2 regions of the Gordonia sp. NPDC003504 genome follow, and region 1 is predicted to be linked to the other one. Evidence: riboswitches for the same ligand, from Rfam matches in the RefSeq annotation. Region 1 holds a riboswitch; the other holds the start of a gene.
The links. Region 1 has a riboswitch for cyclic di-AMP ahead of ACWDPV_RS04825 (transglycosylase family protein). Riboswitches for the same ligand answer to the same signal wherever they lie in the genome.
Positions count from the first base shown of each region.

Region 2: it holds a riboswitch for cyclic di-AMP, as region 1 does, so the genes downstream of both, ACWDPV_RS15490 (C40 family peptidase) here and ACWDPV_RS04825 (transglycosylase family protein) in region 1, are expected to answer to the same signal.

Region 1 covers NZ_JBSFPC010000002.1:143,081-146,479, forward strand. Annotated here, with positions in the region: gene ACWDPV_RS04810 (flavin reductase family protein) at 1-211, shown strand, start outside; gene moaA (GTP 3',8-cyclase MoaA) at 211-1,296, shown strand; gene ACWDPV_RS04820 (MoaD/ThiS family protein) at 1,300-1,548, shown strand; cyclic di-AMP (ydaO/yuaA leader) riboswitch at 1,809-1,979, shown strand; gene ACWDPV_RS04825 (transglycosylase family protein) at 1,986-2,600, shown strand; gene ACWDPV_RS04830 (molybdenum cofactor biosynthesis protein MoaE) at 2,683-3,117, opposite strand; gene ACWDPV_RS04835 (MogA/MoaB family molybdenum cofactor biosynthesis protein) at 3,118-3,399, opposite strand, start outside.
Region 2 covers NZ_JBSFPC010000008.1:22,659-26,057, reverse strand. Annotated here, with positions in the region: gene ACWDPV_RS15495 (DEDD exonuclease domain-containing protein) at 1-555, opposite strand, end outside; cyclic di-AMP (ydaO/yuaA leader) riboswitch at 1,200-1,368, shown strand; gene ACWDPV_RS15490 (C40 family peptidase) at 1,385-1,972, shown strand; gene ACWDPV_RS15485 (NlpC/P60 family protein) at 2,106-3,182, shown strand; gene ACWDPV_RS15480 (hypothetical protein) at 3,194-3,399, shown strand, end outside.

The sequences.
Region 1 (3,399 bases):
CGCCGGCGACGGCTCCCTGTTCATCCCCGGCGCGGCTGCCCACCTGTCCTGCAGTATCGAGCAGGAGATCCCCGCCGGCGACCACATCCTCGTCCTGCTGCGCATCGAACAGTTGCAGGCCGACCCCAGCGTCGAACCACTCGTCTTCCACGCGAGCACCTTTCGCGCCCTGGCGACCCGGGCCGACGTCATCGAAACCCGGGACCGCTGATGACCGCCGTCGACCTCGGACTGCCGCTGCCGTCGCTGATCCCGGCGTCGCGCGCCCCGGCACCGGTCGACGGCCCGCTGCGGGACACCTTCGGCCGGGTGGCCACCGACCTGCGGGTCTCGGTGACCGACCGCTGCAATCTGCGCTGCACCTATTGCATGCCCGCCGACGGTCTCGACTGGTTACCGACCGACGCGGTGCTGAGCACCGACGAGTTCGTTCGTGTCCTGACCGTCGCGGTCCGTGACCTGGGGATCCGGACGATCCGCTTCACCGGCGGTGAACCACTGCTGCGCCGGGATCTCGAGGAGATCATCGCCCGGGTGTCCCGGCTGCCGGAACGTCCCGGGATCGCGATGACCACCAACGGCCTCGGCCTGTCCCGTCGGGTGCAGGGACTCACCGAGGCCGGGCTGACCCGGGTGAACGTGTCGCTGGACACCATCGACCCGGCCCGATTCGCCGAGATCACCCGGCGCGATCGTCTCGGTGACGTCCTCGAGGGACTCGCGGCCGCCCGCGCGGCCGGACTCGATCCCGTCAAGGTCAACGCCGTCGTCCCGGACCGAAGCGATCTCGGTGGACTCGCGGCGCTGTTCGGGTTCTGTCTGCGTGAGGGATATCAGTTGCGGGTGATCGAGCAGATGCCGCTGGACGCCGATCATCGCTGGGATCGCTCGGCGATGGTGACCGCGGTGGAGATCCTCGAGGCGCTGCGCCACGTCGCGCGGCTGACGCCCGACGACGTACCGCGCGCCGGTGCGCCCGCCCAGACATGGCTGGTCGCCGGCCACACCGACGCCGCGGGTCGTCCCGCGCGGGTCGGCGTCATCGCCTCGGTCACCCGCCCGTTCTGCGGCGACTGCGACCGCACCCGCCTCACCGCCGACGGCGCTCTGCGCAACTGCCTGTTCGCCGAGACCGAGACCTCTCTGCTGCCGGTCCTGCGTGGCGGCGGCGCCGACGTCGACGCCGCGATCGCCCGGCTGTGGCGCGAGAACACCTGGGCCAAACGTGCCGGGCACTCGGTCAACTCCGGCGACTTCCGTCAGCCCACGCGTCCGATGTCGGCGATCGGGGGCTGATCGGTGCGTCTGACGATCCGCTATTTCGCGGCCGCGCGGGCCGCCGCGGGCCGGGAAACAGACGTCGTCGACGTCCCCGACGAGATCACCCTCGGTGAGCTGGAACACATTCTGGCAGCCGACAATCCGGCCCTGCGGCATGTGTTGGATCGGTCGTCGTATCTCTGGGACGAGGTCGCGGTGTGCGACCGCGGCCGGGACCTCGGCGCGACGCGCACCATCGACGTCCTGCCGCCCTTCGCCGGGGGCTGAAACGCCGCCGCACCCATGTGAGCTTAATCACATAACGGGCCGATAACGAGATGGACACGAGAAGGGCATCATGCCCGTGAACTGCGGCGACGATCGAATGGGGCCGAAAGTCCCACTCGCAGACACGAAAACCGTTGTGGAAGAAGGTGTGATTCGTCGGCGTCGAGGCCGTACTGTACGAAGCGTCCTTCCAAGAAGGTCACAGCACAGCAACCAAGACACACAACTTTCACCGGTCGCGCCGAGCCTCGTTCCACCGGTGGAATGACGAGCAACATCTGGGAACGAGGACGGGGGACCCACCCTTCCGCACGGAAGAACGGACGTCAACGACGTTCTTGGGGTTAAGTCCGACGGCTACGGCCGACGCGACCGAGCACCTCTCGCTCGAACCCGACAGCTGACTTCGCAGGCGCGTGGAGAGAGGTAACACACTCATGTCCGGACGTCATCGCAAGCCGACGACCACCACTGCCACCAAGACCTTCGCGAAGGTCGCACTGACCGGAGCCGTCCTCGGCGGCGGCGCGGCCCTCCTGGGCACCGGTTCCGCACACGCGGCCACCGACGCCGAATGGGATCAGGTCGCCCAGTGCGAGTCGGGCGGCAACTGGGCCATCAACACCGGCAACGGCTACCAGGGCGGGCTGCAGTTCAGCCCGAGCACCTGGTCCGGCCACGGTGGCGGCGAGTTCGCACCGAGCGCCAACCAGGCCACCCGTGAGCAGCAGATCGTCGTCGCCGAGCGCGTCCTGGCCAGCCAGGGTCCCGGCGCATGGCCGACCTGTGGCACCGGGCTGTCGGGCGCCACCCCGCGCACCGCTCCGACCACCACCCCGAGCCTGCCCGCCGTCCCGGCACCGTCGGCGCCGAGCACCGGCAGCAGTGGCGCCACGAGCACCGACGACGCCCTCACCACGCTCCGCGACAAGACCACCGACCCGAGCCTGCTGGCTCTGCTCGATGCCGCCCAGAACAGTGGCTACCAGCTCACCCCGGATCAGCTGAAGCTGTTCAACGAGCACCAGGGCCAGATCCCGAATCTCCCCTGAGCCTGATAAAGGCCCCTGAGCAAAGAGCCCCCGCATGCTGCTTCGCGCCGTGCGGGGGCCCTTTTCATGCTCGTGTCACCACTCAGGCCGACCCAACCCATTCGTCGCGACCGTCGGTGAAGAACTGGTGCTTCCATACCGGGAGTTGGGCCTTCACCTCGTCGACGAGCCGAGCGCACAGAGCGAATGCCGGACCACGGTGATCGGCGGCGACCGCGACGACGAAGGCGACATCACCCACGGCCAGGTCGCCGATCCGGTGCGAGACGGCCACCGCCCGAACCCCGTCGGCATCCTCGGCGACCTCCGCGACGACGCGGCGCAGCACCTGCGCGGCACTCGGGTGGGCCGAATAGGACAGCCGGGTCACGCCGTTGCCACCGTCGTGATCGCGGACCGCGCCGACGAATCCCACCACGGCTCCCGCCGCTCCCGCCGCGGCGTCGGTGACCAGCGCCTCGTGATCGGCAAGACCGATCGGGGCCTCGGAGATCTCGGCGCGCACGATCTGCGCCATCTAGTGATCCCCGCCCCGGATCTGGTCGAGCGCGTGGTCGAGGACGGTGCCCAGGACGTCCAGGCCATCCCGGACGCCCCCGGTGGAGCCGGGAAGATTGATCACCAGGGTCCGGCCGGCCACGCCGGCGATACCGCGCGAGAGAATCGCCGTCGGCACCTCGGGCAGGCCCGCCGTGCGGATGGCGTCCGCCAGCCCCGGCAACTCGACGTCGAGCACTGGCCGGGTCTGTTCGGGAGTGCGGTCGGTGGGTGAGAGCCCGGTACCCCCGGTGGTGACGAC
Region 2 (3,399 bases), on a different contig from region 1:
GTGTGTGGGCCGGACCGATACGTCGAACAACTCCGCCAGCGCACCCAGCCGCACTGTCGGTGCCTCGTCGCGGGTGAGGACGCGACGTGCCAGTCGGACGGTGCACAGGCTGGTGACAAACGGCCACTCCCGCCCGAGGCGGGTGGCGTTGTGCCGGAGGAAGCCGGTGTCGAAGCGCGCGTTGTGCGCGACCAGGAGGCACCCGCGGGCGAACTCGATGAAGGACGACAGCACCTCGGGGATACGCGGGGCGTCGTAGACCATCGCCTCGGTGATCCCGGTCAGCGCGACGATCTTGGGTGGGATCGACCGCTCGGGATCGACCAGGGTGGCGAACTCCCCGATCACCTCGCCGCCGCGGACCTTGACCGCCCCGATCTCGGTGATCGCGTCGCGGGCGGGATCACCGCCGGTCGTCTCGAGGTCCACGACCACGAACGTCGTGTCGAACAGGGACTCCTCGCCGAAGGTCGGGTCGGCGGCCACATCATCGCCGCCGCGGCCGGCCGCGGTCATCAGGTCGGCGAAGGACAGCTGAACGGGATCTCCCACCACGGCGCGAACACTAGTTCGCACCACCGACAAGGGCGGTCTCCCGCGGGCCGACGTCGTCGTCGACCTCGGCGTCGGCGAAAACTGTCGGTGGTCATCTCTAGCGTGTGTTCCCGATGGCGGATCGCACGGCGCATCGGCGTCACGCGAGACGTGGCTCCCGAGACATGACCCCCGAGGCATGACTCGGGGTGTCCGCGTGGGGAATCCGGCGTCGACACGGCCAGAGACCGCAAATGAGATGGAGATCACAGATGTACATCGACTGCAGTAGTTGTCCAGGTCGCCGCACCGCGTGTGACGGCTGCATGATGAACGTCCTCATCACCCCTGCGACCAGCGAGGACGGGTCGGTTCTGGTGGCGATGAACGGGGGCGGCGGGCACGCGATCGCCGACGCCGAGATCGGTTCGGCCATCGATGCGTTCACGGCTGCTTCGATGGCGAGCACTGAGGCTGCACGATCGGCAAGGGCGGGCATCGGCCCAGCGTGCGGGCCTGATTCGCGGCCGGGATTGACGATTCTGCGCGCGGGGTGATTTTCCGGGCGGCTAGGGCCCTTTGTCCCCTAGTGGACAGACACGCATCCGATTTCGTAACCTTTCCGAGACCTTCGCGGAGCGTCCTACTTCAACAGAAGTGGTCTGCGGAGATCACCGCTCAATCGCCCGATGGGCGAACCGGGGAACCACACGTTTTCGGAGCAATCCGAATTGGGGTGAATCGCGCCCTGGGCACGCCTGTGCCCGGGTGTGTAGGGCCATTCTCTCGGCCCGAACCCGACAGCTAACTCGGTAGGCGGTCAGGGGAGAACAAAAGGAGAACCTCTTTCGTGGCCAAACATCGTTTGGAACAGCCGAATCGCGGAGGCGTCGCCAAGAAGGCGATGATCGCGGGCTCGTTGACCGTCGGCTCGCTTGCTGTCGCCGCCGGTCCGGCCCTGGCCGCACCGGCTCCGGCGCCCAGCGCCACCATCGAGATCCCGAACCTGGGGAAGTTCACGCTGCCCGGCGTCGACCAGAACCAGGTTCCCAGCCAGTTCCGGCCCGGCGGCGGCGGAATCATCACCCCGCAGCTGACCGCGGGACAGAAGGCTGTCCAGGCCGCGGAAACCAAGATCGGCGCCCCGTACAGCTACGGCGCAGCCGGACCCAACGCTTTCGACTGCTCGGGTCTCGTCTACTGGTCCTACCAGCAGGCCGGGAAGACCCTTCCGCGTGACAGCTACGGTCAGCTCGGCGGTGGCCGTGCGGTGAACTACGCCGACGCCCAGCCCGGCGACGTCCTCATCTTCAACGGTGGCGGTCACGCGGGTCTCTACATCGGCAACGGCCAGTTCATCCACGCCTCGACCTACGGGGTGCCGGTGCAGAAGGCATCGGTCAAGGAGTGGTCGCTGGTGGGAGTTCGGCGGTACTGAGTCCACGTACCGGTGGGACGTGTGAACATGTATCGGGCGGATCGCGCATAGCGCGGTTCGCCCGAGCCTGTCGTCGGCGGGGGATGACGTCCACCTATCGGGATGTGGCCGAGCGACGGGGTAGCAAGGGAGTGTGGTGACAACCGTGAGAGCGGGATCGACGAGCGGCGTGAGGGGATCGACCCGATGGGTCCTCACGACCGCCCTCGCGGCGGTCATGATCGCCATTGCGCAGCTCGGTGGGTTGGTCGGTGTGCCGGAGGCCGCCGCGCAACCGCAGACCGCCGATCAGTTGCTGACCCGGTACCGTGCGCTGAGCCAGGAGGCCGAGAAGTCGGCCGAGGCCATGCACAACGCCCAGATCGAGTACGACAAGCAGCGACGCATCGTCGTACAGTCCCGCCAGGCGGCCGCCGCAGCCCAGACGACCTTGGATCGGTCCGAGGCGACGTTGTCGTCGGTGCAGCAGCGCTTCGACTCGCTGATCCGGGTCAGCTATATGGGTGGCCGCTCCAATCGGCTCTACGCGGTGCTGACCAGCGATTCGCCGCAGTCCCTGCTCGATCAGATGTCGGGGCTGGAAATGGTCTCCAGGCAGACCGCGGCCCAACTCGCGACACTGAAGAAGACCCGGGCGCAGACGGTGTCGGCCCGCGACGAGGCCAACGCCACCGCGGCAACGGCCACCCAGGCCGTCACCGAGGCCGAGCGGGTCCGTGGTGACCTGCAGAAGCGTCAGGCCGAACTGCAGTTGCAGGCGGCGCAGATCCGGGTCATTTATCAGTCGATGACCGGCAAGCAACTCGCCGCGTTGGCCGGCCCCCGATTCGACTTCGACCCGGCCGCGATCCCGCGGGGCACCTCCCCGGCGCTGGTGGCCGTACAGGCCGCGCTGACGCGCATCGGCGATCCGTATGTGTGGGGTGCCACCGGTCCCAACTCGTTCGACTGTTCGGGACTGATGGTCTGGGCGTACAAGCAGGCCGGCAAGACGCTGCCGCGTTCCAGTGAGGCGCAGATGGCCTCGGGGACGGCCGTGGCGCGGCAGGACCTGCAGCCCGGCGACCTCATCATCTATTACTCCGACGCCCACCACGTCGGGATGTACGTGGGCGACGGCTACGTGATTCACGCCTCGACTTTCGGGGTTCCGGTGAAGGTCGTGCCGATCGACGACGCCGGGCCGTTCAACGCCGGTCGTCGGTACTGAGTAGTTCCGACGTGACCCGTCGCCGCGCCGATCGCCGTCGCGGAACGATCCGCCATCCCGCGTTGCTGTGCGTGATCGTCATCATCGTTGTCGCACTGGGGTTGTCGGCGTGCGGGGGTGAATCGTCGACGACGTCGCCGTCGAGTCCGGGGGCATCGCCGACGACATCGCAGACCACGACGAACATCTATCTGGAACAGCGGACCGCCGGCGTGCG